3 regions of the Chryseomicrobium palamuruense genome follow, and region 2 is predicted to be linked to each of the others. Evidence: predicted binding sites of a transcription regulator. Region 2 holds the regulator's gene; each other region holds the start of a gene.
What was found. The regulator CtsR, encoded in region 2, represses protease genes until heat stress. The targets are predictions, from matches to a motif close to ATGGTCAATAAAGGTCAAACA.
Positions count from the first base shown of each region.

Region 1: ACFO0S_RS00910 (ATP-dependent Clp protease ATP-binding subunit) is a predicted target of CtsR. The motif match lies at 4,345-4,365, and genes of this name have one in related genera.
Region 3: clpP (ATP-dependent Clp endopeptidase proteolytic subunit ClpP) is a predicted target of CtsR. The motif match lies at 2,520-2,540, and genes of this name have one in related genera.

Region 1 covers NZ_JBHSEF010000008.1:93,341-98,585, reverse strand. Annotated here, with positions in the region: gene fabF (beta-ketoacyl-ACP synthase II) at 1-835, opposite strand, end outside; gene ACFO0S_RS00920 (beta-ketoacyl-ACP synthase III) at 855-1,790, opposite strand; gene ACFO0S_RS00915 (YjzD family protein) at 1,964-2,149, shown strand; gene ACFO0S_RS00910 (ATP-dependent Clp protease ATP-binding subunit) at 2,192-4,324, opposite strand; gene ACFO0S_RS00905 (metal-sulfur cluster assembly factor) at 4,453-4,761, opposite strand; gene ACFO0S_RS00900 (Cof-type HAD-IIB family hydrolase) at 4,883-5,245, shown strand, end outside.
Region 2 covers NZ_JBHSEF010000023.1:98,152-103,396, forward strand. Annotated here, with positions in the region: gene ACFO0S_RS10155 (ATP-dependent Clp protease ATP-binding subunit) at 1-1,021, opposite strand, end outside; gene ACFO0S_RS10160 (protein arginine kinase) at 1,011-2,096, opposite strand; gene ACFO0S_RS10165 (UvrB/UvrC motif-containing protein) at 2,097-2,621, opposite strand; gene ACFO0S_RS10170 (CtsR family transcriptional regulator) at 2,630-3,103, opposite strand; gene rsgA (ribosome small subunit-dependent GTPase A) at 3,225-4,280, opposite strand; gene corA (magnesium/cobalt transporter CorA) at 4,621-5,245, shown strand, end outside.
Region 3 covers NZ_JBHSEF010000022.1:82,611-87,855, reverse strand. Annotated here, with positions in the region: gene rapZ (RNase adapter RapZ) at 1-104, shown strand, start outside; gene ACFO0S_RS08825 (gluconeogenesis factor YvcK family protein) at 123-1,094, shown strand; gene whiA (DNA-binding protein WhiA) at 1,128-2,072, shown strand; gene ACFO0S_RS08815 (HPr family phosphocarrier protein) at 2,089-2,340, shown strand; tRNA gene ACFO0S_RS08810 (tRNA-Arg) at 2,383-2,454, opposite strand; gene clpP (ATP-dependent Clp endopeptidase proteolytic subunit ClpP) at 2,607-3,197, shown strand; gene ACFO0S_RS08800 (LemA family protein) at 3,349-3,927, shown strand; gene ACFO0S_RS08795 (TPM domain-containing protein) at 3,924-4,730, shown strand; gene ACFO0S_RS08790 (glutaredoxin family protein) at 4,724-4,969, shown strand; gene ACFO0S_RS08785 (sugar-binding transcriptional regulator) at 5,113-5,245, shown strand, end outside.

The DNA of each region.
Region 1 (5,245 bases), on a different contig from region 2:
CTGCTCCTTCTCCTTCAGGTGCTGGCGCAGTAATATGGTGTGCATCGCCTGTTGAACCATACCCACTTATTTCCGCATAAATCGTTGCTCCGCGTGCAAGTGCATGCTCTAACTCTTCCAATATCACGATTCCTGCACCTTCCCCGATGACAAAGCCATCCCGGTTTTGATCAAACGGACGTGATGCTGTTGATGGATCTGTGTTGGTAGTTAAAGCTGTGTTTGAACAAAAACCTGCGACAGCCATATTCGTAATCGGCGCTTCTGCTCCTCCAGTGATCATAACATCCGCATCGCCTCGTTGAATCACTTTAAACGCGTCTCCAATCGAGTTTGTGCCCGATGCACAAGCGGTCACTGTACATGAATTGATTCCTTTCGCTCCGAAGTGGATAGATACTTGGCCAGAAGCCATATCAGGAATCATCATTGGAACGAAGAATGGACTTACGCGTCGCACACCCTTATCAAGAAATGTACGGAATTGATTTTCATAGGTTTCCATTCCGCCGATTCCTGAGCCAATCCATACACCTGTCCGTAGGGCAGTCTTTTCATCCAGCTCAAGTCCAGCATCACTCATCGCTTCAATTGAAGCTGCCAGTGCATAGTGAGTGAAGCGGTCCATTTTACGCGCTTCTTTCTTTTCAATGAATTGTTCAATAGAAAAGTCTTTCACTTCCGCTGCTACTTTCGCTGGAAACTGGTCTGCATCAAGCCGTGTTAACGGACCTACCCCTGACTTTCCTTCTATAATAGCTTGCCACGTATCTTTCGCTGTATTTCCGAGTGGTGTCACTGCACCAATTCCTGTTATGACAACTCTTCTTTTCATATGTTACCCCTCTTTTCAGTTATTTTCCGTAACGAAGTGCGATGGCTCCCCATGTTAATCCACCACCGAACCCAACAAGCACTAAGACATCCCCATCATTCACTTTTCCTCTTTTCACTTCATAATCGAGGGATAATGGAATCGAAGCAGCTGACGTATTGCCGTAAAGATGAATGGTCTTTGACATCTTTTCTTCAGGTAATTGAAGACGCTCCCGCGCTGATTCCATAATACGGATATTTGCTTGGTGTGGAATCAGAAAATCCACATCTTCTTTTGTCAGCCTAGCTTTTTCTAATACATTCAGTGCAGATTCACCCATCTGACGTACGGCAAATTTGAACACTTCGCGTCCATTCATTTGAAGATACTCACCGTGTTGGAAGAGATGTTTTCCTCCACTACCGTCAGATCCGAGTTCAAATGATAAAATCCCTTTTCCCTCTTCTACATTACCGAGCACTACAGCCCCTGCCCCATCCCCAAACAGAACAGCAGTCGAGCGGTCTTCCCAATCAATAATTTTAGATAGTTTTTCTACACCTATGATAAGGACATGTTTATAGGCATCTGTTTGTATAAATTGTGCTCCTGTAATAAAAGCATACATAAAACCCGCGCAAGCAGCTGAGACGTCCATTGACGCTGCCTTTGTTGCGCCAAGTCGATCTTGTAGCGTATTCGCAACTGTCGGGAACGGTTGGTCTGGTGTTACGGTAGCTACTAGAATCAAATCAAGTTCGGAGGCATCGAGGCCGGCATCTTCCAATGCTTTCACCGCAGCCTCGTAAGCCATGTCTGAAGTGTTTTGACTTTCACTTGCGAAATGGCGCGCTTCAATGCCTGTCCGTGTACGGATCCATTCGTCTGATGTTTCCATCCGGTCGGCAAGGTCATCATTCGTTACGCGGTTCTCTGGGACGTATGAACCGATTCCCCATATACCTACTGCCATATGTCATCCTCATTTCTTTTATGCCTATTATTAGTACCTGGTCATAACTATATCGAAAACGTGAACATTTTTCAATAGCTTCGTTGTTTGACGAAAGAATTTTTGGTTTTTTTCGCCTTCTTGGTAGCTTTTATGGTATGATTCAGAGAGAAAATTGACTGAGGTGACCAATTATGCACTATGTAATGACGTTAATCTGGACACTTATACTTGTGTCTATGTTGAACTATGTAGTAAGCGCCGTAATTAATGTCCCATTTGTTTTGTCAAATGGTCTTATTATGGGAGTTGTAGCTGCAATCTTTATTTTTGTAATTGATGCGATCTTACCGAAAGTGCCAAAAAACGCACATCACTAAGACGTAATAAAGCCGACAATCCTAAGGGATTGTCGGCTTTTCTTATGTTTCAATCACGATATCTCCCTCTTGAAGATGTATGTGAAGTTTCAATCCAGGAGTGATATCTCCTGCAATTAATCGTTTCGCCACTTTCGTTTCAATCGTTCGCTGAATGAATCGTTTCAATGGACGTGCCCCAAAGGCAGGGTCTACCCCTTTTTCCACTACCCAGTTCACCACGTCTGGTGAAACCTCTAATTGTATCTCTTGCCCGGCAAGTTTTGCAGCAAGTTCCTTCATATACTTATCAGCAATCATCGCGAAGTGAGCATTACCTAGGGCATGGAATAGGACGATCTCATCCATCCGGTTGAGTAGCTCCGGTTTGAAATGTTGTCTTAGTGCGTGCATCACCGCATCTGTCTGTTCTTCCGTAATATCTCCAGTTCCTTCTAATAAGTACGAAGAACCAATATTTGAAGTTAAAATAACAATCGTGTTGGCAAAGTTAACAAGGCGGCCTTGACTATCTGTGATGCGACCATCATCTAATAGTTGTAAGAGGATGTTGGCCACATCTGGATGTGCTTTTTCAATCTCATCAAGTAGAACAACTGAATACGGGTTTCGACGAACCGCCTCGGTAAGTTGCCCTCCTTCTTCATAACCAATATAGCCGGGAGGCGCACCCACAAGTCTTGACACACTATGTTTTTCCATATACTCAGACATATCTATGCGTATGAAATGCTGTTCTGAATCAAATAGCTGTGCAGCCAATGCTTTGGCTAGTTCCGTTTTTCCTACTCCTGTCGGTCCGAGAAACAAGAAAGAGCCGATTGGTTTATGAGCATCTTTAATGCCTGCACGTGCTCGAAGAACCGCATCGGACACATACTGAATGGCTTGATTTTGACCTACGACACGCTCAGATAAGATTTCTTCTAAACGTAAGAGCTTCTCTCGCTCTCCTTCGACGAGTTTCGTCACAGGAATTCCCGTCCAGCGTGCGACGATGGAAGCAATTTCATCTTCTGTCACCTCTTCTCGTAACATACGACCATCCGCTTGTTGCGCGCTCTCAAGGGCCGTTAACTCTTTTTCAGCCTCCGGAATCTTTCCATGTCGGAGCTCCGCTGCTTTTGTCAAGTCATAATTTGATTCCGCTTCTTCTAACTCTCTGCGCAGTTTATCAAGCATTTCTCGTTTCACTTGAAGAGCTTGTAAGGTATTCTTTTCTTCTTCCCACTGCAATCGCATGGCTTCTGAAGAAGTAGTTAACTGATTTAATTCTTCACGTAACAATTCCAGTCTTTTTTGACTGGCTGCATCCTTCTCCTTCATTAAGGCTTGTTCTTCAATTTGGAGTTGCATTATTTTACGTGTCACTTCATCCAACTCCTGCGGCATGGAATCAATTTCTGTCCGAATCATCGCACATGCTTCGTCAACAAGGTCGATGGCTTTGTCCGGCATGAAGCGGTCAGTGATGTACCGATTGGAAAGTTCTGCTGCAGCAACAATGGCGCGGTCATGGATACGTACCCCGTGGTGCAATTCAAACCGTTCTTTTAAACCACGTAAGATGGAAATAGCATCTTCGACAGACGGCTCTTTAACTAACACTTGTTGGAAACGTCGCTCCAGAGCAGGATCTTTTTCAATGTACGTGCGGTACTCATCAAGAGTTGTCGCTCCTATACAGTGAAGTTCCCCACGTGCAAGCATCGGTTTCAACATATTCCCTGCATCCATCGCTCCATCCGATTTACCCGCACCTACAATGGTGTGAAGCTCATCAATAAAGAGGATAATCGAACCTTCGCTGTCCCTCACTTGTTTTAAGACAGCTTTTAAACGTTCTTCAAATTCTCCTCTATATTTGGCACCAGCAATGAGTGCAGACATATCGAGTTCGTAGATTTCTTTTTCCTTTAATCCCTCGGGTACATCTTTTTTTATAATACGTTGGGCAAGGCCCTCTACGATGGCTGTCTTTCCTACTCCAGGTTCTCCAATTAGAACGGGATTGTTTTTTGTTTTGCGTGATAAGATTCGGATGACATTTCGTATCTCTTGATCACGTCCAATAACGGGATCCATCTTTCCTTCTTTTGCATAAGCAACAAGATTTCTTCCGTACTGTTCCAGAGGGGATTTCGTTTCTTCATTCGGCATTTGATTCATTTGCATGGTATTTCCTCCTCATCACAAGTTTGACTATCTTTGACTAATTTGATTATAGGAAAGGACTGCCGGGAAGTAAAGCAGAAAGACCATTAAAAAACGAAAAAAATCCTGACAAATGTCAGGACTTTCGTTTATCGAATTCCAAGTGCAATCTTTGCATAGCGTGACATATTGTCACGAGACCATGGTGGATTGAACGTGATATTTACTTCTGTATCTTTTACTTCTGGTAATTGGCCGAGTGCTGTTTTCACTTGATCGACAATCATCGGTCCCATCGGACAACCAATGGAAGTCAATGTCATGGTGACCGTTGCAAGACCTTCCTCGTTCAAATCTACATCATAGACAAGTCCAAGGTTGACAACATCAATCCCAAGTTCCGGATCGATGACCTCTTCTAAGGCACTCATCAAGCTATCTTTCATATCTTGATCCATGCGGAATCCCACCTTTCTCATATCTTCAGTGTATCAAATTGAGGACGGCATTGCCACTGTCCTTCCTTTGACGCAGTAAGTTGGAAAGAGTAAACTAAATACTAAGGGAGAGGTGAGCCAGATGGAGAGACATCTTATTGTGCTGGATTTAGATGGAACACTATTAACGGATGAAAAAGTGATTTCAAAACGAACAAAAGAAACCCTTTTACGAGCAAAGCAAGCTGGGCATGAAATCATGATCGCAACGGGGCGTCCATACCGTGCAACTGGAATGTACTATAAAGAACTTGGGCTTCAAACGCCAATTGTAAATTTTAATGGAGCCTTTGTACATCACCCTCTATCACGGGACTGGAAAACGATGCACGAACCTATTAGCCTCGACGTTGTGCGAGATGTCGTGGATGCTGTAGAGAGCTATCAAATCAAAAATCTACTTGCTGAAGTGTTGGATGATGTCTACCTCCACATTCATGATGAT
Region 2 (5,245 bases):
GGATCGGCTGGAAGCGTCGCTCAAGAGCGGCATCTTTTTCAATGTATTTACGGTATTCATCAAGTGTCGTCGCACCGATACATTGCAGCTCGCCACGAGCGAGTGCTGGCTTCAGAATATTTGATGCATCAATCGCACCCTCTGCTCCTCCTGCACCAATCAATGTATGAAGTTCATCAATGAACAAGATAATATTGCCGGCTTGGCGAATCTCATCCATCACTTTTTTCAGACGGTCTTCAAATTCGCCGCGGTACTTCGTTCCCGCAACAACCGTTCCCATATCAAGCGTCATGACGCGTTTGTCACGCAAGATTTCCGGCACTTCGTTTTGAACGATTTGCTGGGCAAGTCCTTCTGCAATCGCTGTCTTACCAACACCTGGTTCTCCAATTAGAACCGGATTGTTTTTCGTCCGGCGTGCTAAAATCTCGATAACACGCGTGATTTCTTTGCTACGACCGATGACGGGATCGAGTGTGCCTTCACGCGCAATTTGCGTCAGGTCACGAGCAAGACCATCAAGAGTTGGTGTGCTTGCTGTCGCTGTCGATGATGTCGAAGAGGAATTATTCCCCTGTTCGCTGCTTCCGAGGAGGTGAAGCACTTGTTGACGTGCTTTATTTAGGCTAATACCCACGTTGCTTAACACGCGTGCAGCGACACCTTCTCCTTCACGAATCAAAGCAAGAAGTAAATGCTCTGTTCCGATATAGGAATGGCCCAGTTTACGTGATTCGTCTACGGATAGCTCGATGACTTTTTTCGCACGTGGTGTGTAGTGAACAATCGGTCCGACTTCTTTTTCACCTGTGCCGACTAGTTCTTCAATTCCTTCTTCGATAGCTTTCGGATCAACGTTACTAGCTTCGAGCGCTTTCGCGGCGATGCCATTTCCTTCACGAATCAATCCGAGGAGGATATGCTCTGTGCCAATCGCTTCATGCTTGAGTCGAATTGCTTCTTCTTGTGCCAACTGGAGCACTTTTTGTGAGCGTTGAGTAAATCGATTAAACATCATTTGAGTTCTCTCCCTTTTCTTCTATAGTCAACCGTTCCCTTATCATTTTCGCCCGAAACACATCACGGTCTTTCGGGGATAAGACAGTACGGGCATATTGCTGTAAAAATCCTGGCTGCATGAAAATCATGCATTCATTTAAAATCGTTTTGCTGACATGCGTGATAATTCCAAGGTCAATGGCAAGACGCACATCGGATAAACATGACGCAGCTTCTTCCGTCGTTAATAAGCGTGCATAGCGCAGGGTGCCGAGCGAACGGTAGAGGCGGTCTTCTAATAGGATACGCGAGTGTTCAAGAAGTGCTTGTCGTGACTCTCGTTCCTTTTCAATCAATTGTGTAGTAAGGCCTTGAAGCTCTTGCAGAATTTCAAATTCTGCTTTCCCGAGCGTTACTTGGTTTGAGACCTGGTAAACATTCCCGAGCGCTTCACTGCCTTCTCCATAGATTCCCCTTACCACCATTCCTAAACGGTTGATGATCGGAGCAATTTTGGTCATTTGCTTCGTGGCGGTCAGTGCTGGTAAATGCATCATGACAGAAGCCCGGAGACCAGTTCCCGTATTTGTTGGACACGTCGTAAGGTACCCATATTTTTCATCAAATGCGTAACTTACTTGTTTATCCAGTAGCCGGTCAATGGAGGCAGCTTGTTCATACGCCTGCTCGAGCTGTAAGCCCGGAAGAATGCACTGGATGCGCAAATGGTCTTCTTCATTGATTAAAATACTGAGCGACTCATCTTCAGAGATAACAGCAGCCGATTCGACATTCGATTCCACAAGCGCTGGGCTGATGAGGTGTTTCTCAATCAACACTTGTTTGTCTAGTGAATCCAACTGTTTCATTTGATACGACGTAAACGGATTTTCTTCCCTGTCCACGTCGAGCAAAATACCACTGATGGTCTGTTCGATTTTATGCGCTTCGTCTTCTGTAAATGCTAACGGAAAGCGATACCCTTCCAAATTCCGGGCGAGGCGGATGCGCGTACTCATGACGATGTCTGCGTGTTCACCCGCACTTTCCATCCAACTGGTCACTTGTTTCTTTAAGAAACGATCCATGTCCATCTAGTGCTCACCGCCTTTCGACAGTTTGGCTTCGAGTGCTCGTGCCTGGTCGCGAAGCTTGGCAGCCGTTTCAAATTCTTCATCTCCAATTGCCGTTTGCATACGTGCCCGGATGTCTTCGATACGACGTTTCAACGCGCGTGTTTCTTCAAAAGCTTCTGGAACACTTCCGACGTGCTCGCCATTGCCGTTATGCAATCGTTTCATTACCGGAGGTAAAGCATTCCCGAAGGTCTCATAACAAGATGCACAGCCGAATTTTCCTTTGTGGACAAAACGTTCATACGTCCAGCCACACGACGGGCAGCTCCACTGGCTCTTTTCACGTTCCGATTGTTTCGTTTGTTGTTCAGGTGTAAACCAATTGGTGAGCAATTGGTGAATCGTTAATGGATCTTGTTGCTGTTGGAGCGGATGCAGCTGACTAGCACACACATCACACAAATGTCGTGTGAAGGGTTCCCCGCTCTGCGTCACCGTCATTTTGACGTGAGCGGGACGCTGCTTGCAATTCTCACAAATCATCTGGCATCCTACCTTTCATTGGACTTATGCAAGAGGGTCAACAGCATCGCCTGTGCTACACGTCCGCGAAGTTGATCACGTAAAGGCAGCGGCAGCGATAATGTGGTTCGAGCACAAGCAGCTAATATCAATTTGGCTTCTCGCTTTGAAATGATTTCTTGATCAAGTAGGCGGTATACCATGTCTTCAACGAGCGATTCGGAAGCCCCTTCTTCGAGTACTTCTATCATATTACGAATGAGTTCAGAAGCTGCAGACGCTTCGACGCGAACAATTCGAATATACCCGCCTCCTCCCCTTTTACTTTCAACGATGTAGCCACGGTCTACAGTAAAACGAGTGTTGATGACATAGTTAATTTGAGACGGTACACATTGAAACTTTTCCGCCACTTCATTGCGCTTTATTTCAATCTGCCCTTGTTTAGTCTCTTCTATAACACTCTTCAAATACCCTTCAATGATGTCTGAGATATTTTTCATGAGGTCACCTCCTACTGACTTTGACTATCTTTGACTTTATTATACGAATTCACTTTCCGAGGTGCAATTGATTTGCTTTCCCATAAAAAGAACCATCCCTCTAAAAGAGATGGTCCCCACATTAGCGTTTCACTTTTGGCATCGTCCGTACTGTTTTCGAGATTTGTTTCCATTTCGCACGTTCTTCTCGCTGAGCAGCTACATCTGCTTTCCGCTCTAAGTGAGCGAGCTCTCGCTGTAGCTTCAAATAGCTCGCGTAGCGTTCCTCAGCTAAAGCGCCTGTGCGAAGGGCTTCCAGCACTTCACACTCTGGCTCTTTCTGGTGGTAACAGTCCCGGAAGCGACAGTTTGCCGCAAACCCTTCTATGTCTTGAAAGCTTTCAGATAAGCCGTCTTCCGATTCCCATAATTGGAATTCCCGCATCCCTGGTGTATCTAAGATAGCGCCCCCGCTCGGTAACAGCACGAGCTCGCGGTGCGTGGTGGTATGGCGGCCCTTTGCATCATCTTCACGGATTTCACTGACTGTCATCCATTCCGCCTCAAGCAGCGCATTAACGACGGACGACTTCCCGACCCCGGAGGATCCAAGGAGCGCCGCTGTCTTATTTGGTTGAAATAGCTCTTTTAGCTCCTCAATGCCTTCCCCTGTCTTGCTGCTTACCGCATAAATAGGTACACCAAAAGCAATTGATTCAAGCTGTTCTTCATAAGGGCGTACATCTCCACATAGATCTTTTTTCGTCAATACAATAATTGGAACGGCGCCGGAATCATAGGCTGCCAACAAATATCGCTCCAATCGGCGCACGTTGAAATCTTGATTCAACGACATTGTTAAAAACGCATAGTCCACATTGACCGCAATTAATTGAATCTCTGTCGTACGTCCCGCCATTTTTCGTTCGAACTGCGAGGAGCGTGGAAGGACCTCATGAATAATGGCTCGCTGCTCTCCTGGCATTTGCGTTACCACCACCCAGTCCCCAACAGCAGGGTATTGTTCTCTGGTATGCGTAAATCCGAACTTTCCGCTCGGCGTCGCTAGCCATTCTCCCTCGTTTGTCACAACACGATAGGTTCCTTTATGCGCGAGGACGACGCGTCCTGGTTGTCCGGTCATCGTTATTTTTTGTTCCCACGCTGGTGTCCAGCCGTAGTTTTCGATTTGTGTCAATTCAGTTTCCTCCAAAATTAAGTAGTCACCGGCTACACTTTTTGCTTTTAGCCGATAAAAAAAGCTGTCTCTGCACGCATTCGCGTTCAGAAACAGCTTCGTGACTCCATAGGAAACCTACTGGTCCCGTCTTACTTGGAACCAGAGTGTACACATAGAGAATGAAGCATGCCGGCTGAACGGATGCGTGATGTTCCATATACATTCGCCATAATACTCCACCTCTTTCCGAGTTATAGTACTTTTACTATACTGCCCGACCAATTGTTCTGTCAATCACTTCTGGGCTTTTGAGTTCAGCGATTTGGGGGTATGATAGAACAAGCAGGAGGTGTGCGTAATGATTCGTACCATCGGTGTTACTACGGAACACGAACTCGTCAAAGATTTCACACTCGACGAACTTAAAGAAAACTTATTTGAATGGTACTGGGTCGACATTAGCAACCCGTCCATCGATGAACAAAACTTGCTTCGGGACTACTTTCAATTTCACCCCCTCGCTATCGAGGATTGTCTTCATGACCTACAACGTCCTAAACTAGATAACTACGACCGACATACCTTTTTCGTGCTGCATACATACAACGAAAAGACGATGGAAGCGGAAGAGCTCGACGTCTTTCTCGGAGGGAATTTTGTCGTGACGTTCCATTACGACGAAATGCATGAACTGGATGAAGCAAGAGAGCGTCTTGTTCATAGTACGAAGACATGGCAACGTGGTTCGATGCAAGCCCTTTATCAAATCATCGACAAGGTCGTGGATCACTACTTCCCCATCATCTATAAAATTGAGGATTACTTGAATGAAGTCGAAGACGATATGTCGCGTCACTATGATCAGTTTTCTATGAACCGCGTCTTTGAGATCCGCAGTGACCTGTTGCATTTGCGCCGGACGATCAATCCGATGCGCGATTTACTATACCGGATGCTGGCTTCTTCTCGTTTAAACTTTTCTC
Region 3 (5,245 bases), on a different contig from region 2:
GATGTACAGGTGGGCAACACCGTTCAGTTACATTGGCTGAGTACTTCGGGGAGTACCTCCAACAGGAGACACCTACTGTGATCATGCACCGGGATGTCAAGTAAAGGAAAGGGGGCCAGGAGGTGTCGAAGCATTCAAATCATCTTAAAGTCGTGGTTTTAGGCGGAGGCACAGGTCTTTCCACCTTGCTGCGAGGTTTGAAAAAGTTACCGGTAGAGATCACTGCGATAGTGACGGTGGCAGATGACGGTGGTAGTTCGGGAAGGTTACGAGAAGATTATGACATTCCGCCTCCAGGTGATGTCCGGAATGTAATTGCCGCTCTATCCGACGTGGAACCGCTGGTAGAAGCGATGTTTCAGTACCGATTCAACCATTCGAAAGATTTAGAAGGACACTCACTTGGCAATTTGATGCTCGCTGCTCTGACAGACATTACAGGTGATTTTGGAAATGCAGTAAGCGAGATGAGTCGAGTTCTTAATATTCATGGCAAAGTACTGCCCGCTGCCAATCAATTAGTGACGCTACATGCTGTCTATGAAGACGGAACGATTGTGTCAGGAGAATCTAAGATTCCACTCGAAGATAAACCGATACGAAGTGTGATGATTACCCCAGAAAAAGTAAAGCCGCTCCCTGAAGCGTTGCAAGCCATCAAGCAAGCGGACCTCATCGTTATTGGACCTGGATCGCTCTATACGAGCATTCTTCCTAATCTTCTTGTCGAGGATATTCAAATAGCTCTTCGCCAATCTTCTGCACTGAAAGTGTATATGTGCAACTTGATGACGCAGGCAGGGGAGACGGACCGCTACAAGGCCTCTCATCACCTGCAAGCGATTTTAAATCATACAGGACCTGGTCTCGTGGATGTAGTTCTTGCAGCGGACCTGGATTTACCCGCGTCCATCGTCAGTTCATACTCAGAAGAATACGCCGTACCGGTCATCGTGGACGAAGAAAAGATTCGGTCACTCGGTGTCGACATTATTAAACGAGATATCGCTGTTGTTCGAAATGGCAGCGTTCGCCATAATTCGGAAAAAGTCGCATTATGGCTAGTCTATGAAGCGATGAACTATAGAAAATAGCAAAGACATTTTCTTGGAAAGGGGGAAGTGAACATGTCTTTTGCATCGGAAACAAAAAAAGAGATGACCCAAGTAGAAGTAGATGATTGTTGTGCGCGTGCCGAACTCGCTGCCATTATCCGGATGAATGGGACACTTGGATTCAGCAACAAGAATTTATCACTGGATGTACAGACTGAAAATGCCGCCATTGCTAGGCGTATCTATACCCTGCTGAAGCGGTTGTATTCTGTACAAGTCGAGCTTCTTGTTCGAAAGAAGATGAAGTTAAAGAAAAACAATGTTTACATCACACGTATTCGAGAAGGTACCCGGGAAATTCTAGGGGATCTACATATTATGAATGATGGCTATGAGTTTTCGAATGAGATTTTTCCAGCACTGATTCAGAAAGAGTGTTGTAAGCGTTCCTATTTGCGAGGAGCTTTCTTAGCAGGAGGGTCTGTCAACAACCCAGAGACGTCATCGTATCACTTAGAAATTTATACATTGTATAAAGAACATAGCGATGCACTCGTCGAATTGATGAACGAATACGATTTGAATGCCAAAACCATTGAACGTAAAAAAGGGTTTGTGGCATACTTAAAGGAAGCAGAGAAAATTGCGGACTTCTTAAATTTAGTTGGCGCCCATCAAGCGCTTTTAAAATTTGAAGATGTTCGTATCATTCGTGACATGAGAAATAGTGTGAATCGACTGGTGAACTGCGAAACGGCCAATTTGAACAAGACGATTGGTGCAGCGCTACGCCAAGTAGAAAATATCCGTTTTATTGAAAACGCTGTCGGTTTGGACCAACTACCGGATAAACTCCGTGAAATCGCCCGCCTGCGTGTTGAGTATCAAGATGTGACGTTGAAAGAACTTGGAGAGATGGTGTCGACAGGCACAGTCAGCAAATCTGGAGTGAATCATCGTCTCCGCAAGCTGGATGACATTGCGGACGCCCTCCGTAGAGGAGAATCGATTGGATAGAGGAGAATGGGTTGCTATGGAAAAGACATTAGAAGTTGGATTATCGAACGGGTTACAAGCCCGACAAGCCGCTTTATTTGTTCAAGAAGCGAACCGTTTTGCCAGTGAGATCTTCATTGAAAAAGACGGGAAAAAAGTAAATGCAAAAAGTATCATGGGAATCATGAGTTTAGCTGTGGGTCGTGGAGAAGAAGTGGTGTTATTCGCAGATGGTTCAGACGCAGAAGCAGCAATTGATACTTTAACGAAATTTATTACCGAAGAATAAATAAAACCTCACCCATGTGAAGAAAAGGGTGAGGTTTTTATACGCCCCCGGAGAGAATCGAACTCCCATCTCAAGAACCGGAATCTTACGTCATATCCATTAAACTACGGGGGCAAGCGACTTTTCTATTATAGCTTTCCGCGCGTAAAACATCAACAGCTAAAATAGAAAATGCATCCTATTTGACCTTTTCTGACCTTCATGTGTATCATAAGGTTACAACTTGAATAAAGTACAATATTTCAAACGAAAACGGAGGAATCGACATGAACTTAATTCCAACAGTCATTGAACAAACCAACCGTGGCGAGCGTGCCTACGATATCTATTCACGCCTACTAAAAGATCGTATCATCATGTTAGGTAGCGGAATCGATGATAATGTAGCCAACTCCATCGTGGCTCAACTTCTGTTCCTAGAAGCCGAAGATCCAGAAAAAGATATCTCCATCTATATCAATAGCCCGGGTGGAAGCATCACAGCGGGTATGGCGATTTTTGATACAATGCAGTTCATCAAACCAGACGTGCAAACAATCTGTATCGGTATGGCGGCCTCTATGGGAGCATTCTTACTTGCAGCAGGGACAAAAGGAAAACGTTACGCGCTTCCGAATGCAGAAGTCATGATTCACCAACCATTAGGTGGCGCACAGGGTCAAGCTACTGAGATTGAGATTGCGGCAAAACGTATCTTGTTCCTACGCGAGAAGTTGAACCAAATTCTTGCAGACCGCACAGGTCAACCGATCGATGTAATTTCTAAAGACACGGACCGTGATAACTTTATGACGGCAGTACGTGCAAAAGAATACGGTTTAATTGATCACATTATCGACCGCAGTGATAAAAAATAAGCTTCATTCCGGAGACGCCAATTTTGGCGTCTTTTTTCATGTTTGAAGCAAACTGAAACTTTTGAAGGGAACAACCGTATGCTTAATTAGATAAGGTTTCATTCTCCTTATAAAAAGGGGATAGGAAAAAGAAATGAAAGGTGGACATCTCATGAGAAAACTTTTGATACCTATTATCATCGTTGTAGCAATTATTGCGTTAGTTGCGGCCTTATTGATTCCGAGCTACAACGGCTTTGTCGATTCAAATGAAGACGTTAATCAGGCGTATGCGCAAGTTGAAAATCAGTTGCAGCGTCGTGTCGACTTGATTCCAAATCTCGTTGAAACGGTTAAAGGCTTTGCTGAGCAGGAACGTGAAATTTTAACGGAAATCGCAGATGCGCGTGCACGGTTAGCTGGAGCAGATTCTCCAGGGGAGCAAGCGGAAGCAGACAACGAATTAGCTGGTGCATTGTCTCGACTTTTAGTAATTGTTGAAAACTATCCGGAATTAAAGTCTGATGCGAATTTCCGTCAGTTAATGGATGAATTAGCTGGAACAGAAAATCGCTTGGCAGTGGCTCGTCAAGATTACAATGAATCGGTGTCTCTTCACAACCGCAAAGTGAATCGTATGCCAGGTGCTTTAATTGCCGGTGTGTTTGGTTTTGACGAAAGAGAATATTTTGAAGCGGAAGATGGTGCTGAAGATGCTCCGGAGGTCGACTTTGGAAGTGATGGAGAATGAAAACGTCTTTTCGCGTATGGATGTTTCTTCTTTTCTTCTTAACGTTGCCTTTTATTGTATGGGCAGATGTTCCTGAACCACTTCCGGGTGAATCATATGTCCATGATTTTTACAATGTCATACCGGAAGATTTAGAGCAGCATCTTGAGCAATTAGGTCTGGATCTTGATCAAGGTACTAGTGCACAATTGGTTGTCGTCACTGTAGAATCACTTGAAGGACAAGACGAGAACAGCTACGCAGTTGAAATGATTCGCGATTGGGGAATTGGAAGTGCAGATGAAGACAACGGCGTCTTGTTCCTCCTTGAAATGGACCCTAATAAAGTGGGGGACCGGGCTGTTTACATTGCAGTAGGTCAAGCGTTAGAAGGTAGACTTCCGGATGGGAAGATTGGAAGAATATTAGATGAATATACATTTCCTTTTTTAGAAGCTGGTGACGTGGAAGGTGCTATCCAGTCTACCTATGAAATCCTCTATCAAGAAATAGCAGATGAATATGGGTATACGGGGGAAGCTGTAGCCCCAACACGCCCGTCCAGTAACGAGGGAGGGATTTCTCCTCTCACCATTCTCATCCTCGTTGTCATTTTCTACTTCATTGTGTCGATATTCGGAAACAATGGACGTGGTGGTGGACGGGGAGGGGGTCCTCAAGGCCGAGGTGGCCGAGGTGGTCCATTTATCTTCGGTCCGGGCTCGTTTGGTGGCTCTGGAAAATCTGGTGGTGGATTTGGTGGCGGATTCGGAGGTTTCGGCGGGGGGAGTGCCGGCGGTGGAGGTGCAGGTCGCAAATGGTAAAACAAATCACTCTCTATACGCGTCAGTCGTGTCCGTTATGTGACGAGATGCGGCTGATGTTAGAGCTTCTCAAAGAAGATTTTCCACTCGCTATTGAGGAAGTTGATATTGAAATTGATGATGACATTCATGAGAAGTATATGCTCATGATACCGGTCGTGGAATATAAGAATCAAATCATCCAATATGGTAATGCAGACTATGTTGGGCTTTATGAAGCATTAGACGAACATGTCTAATGCTTTTTTAAGTGTTTACGATTGCTATTTAACGAGTATTTCGATAATATTAAGGTTGTAAATGTTTATTTTTTTGTATATGTGGGAACAATAATTGTATGTTGGGACAAAAATGTTCCCTATAGCAAAAAAGGAGGGCGCAGATGGAACTTCTGAAGGCGCAACTTAAATTGATGCCTGAATGGAACGCCATGCTTCAGCAGCGTTACCAGATCCTGCAGACGATTGCTTTATCTAAAGGAATCGGCAGACGCAGTGTTGCTGAACTGTTAGACC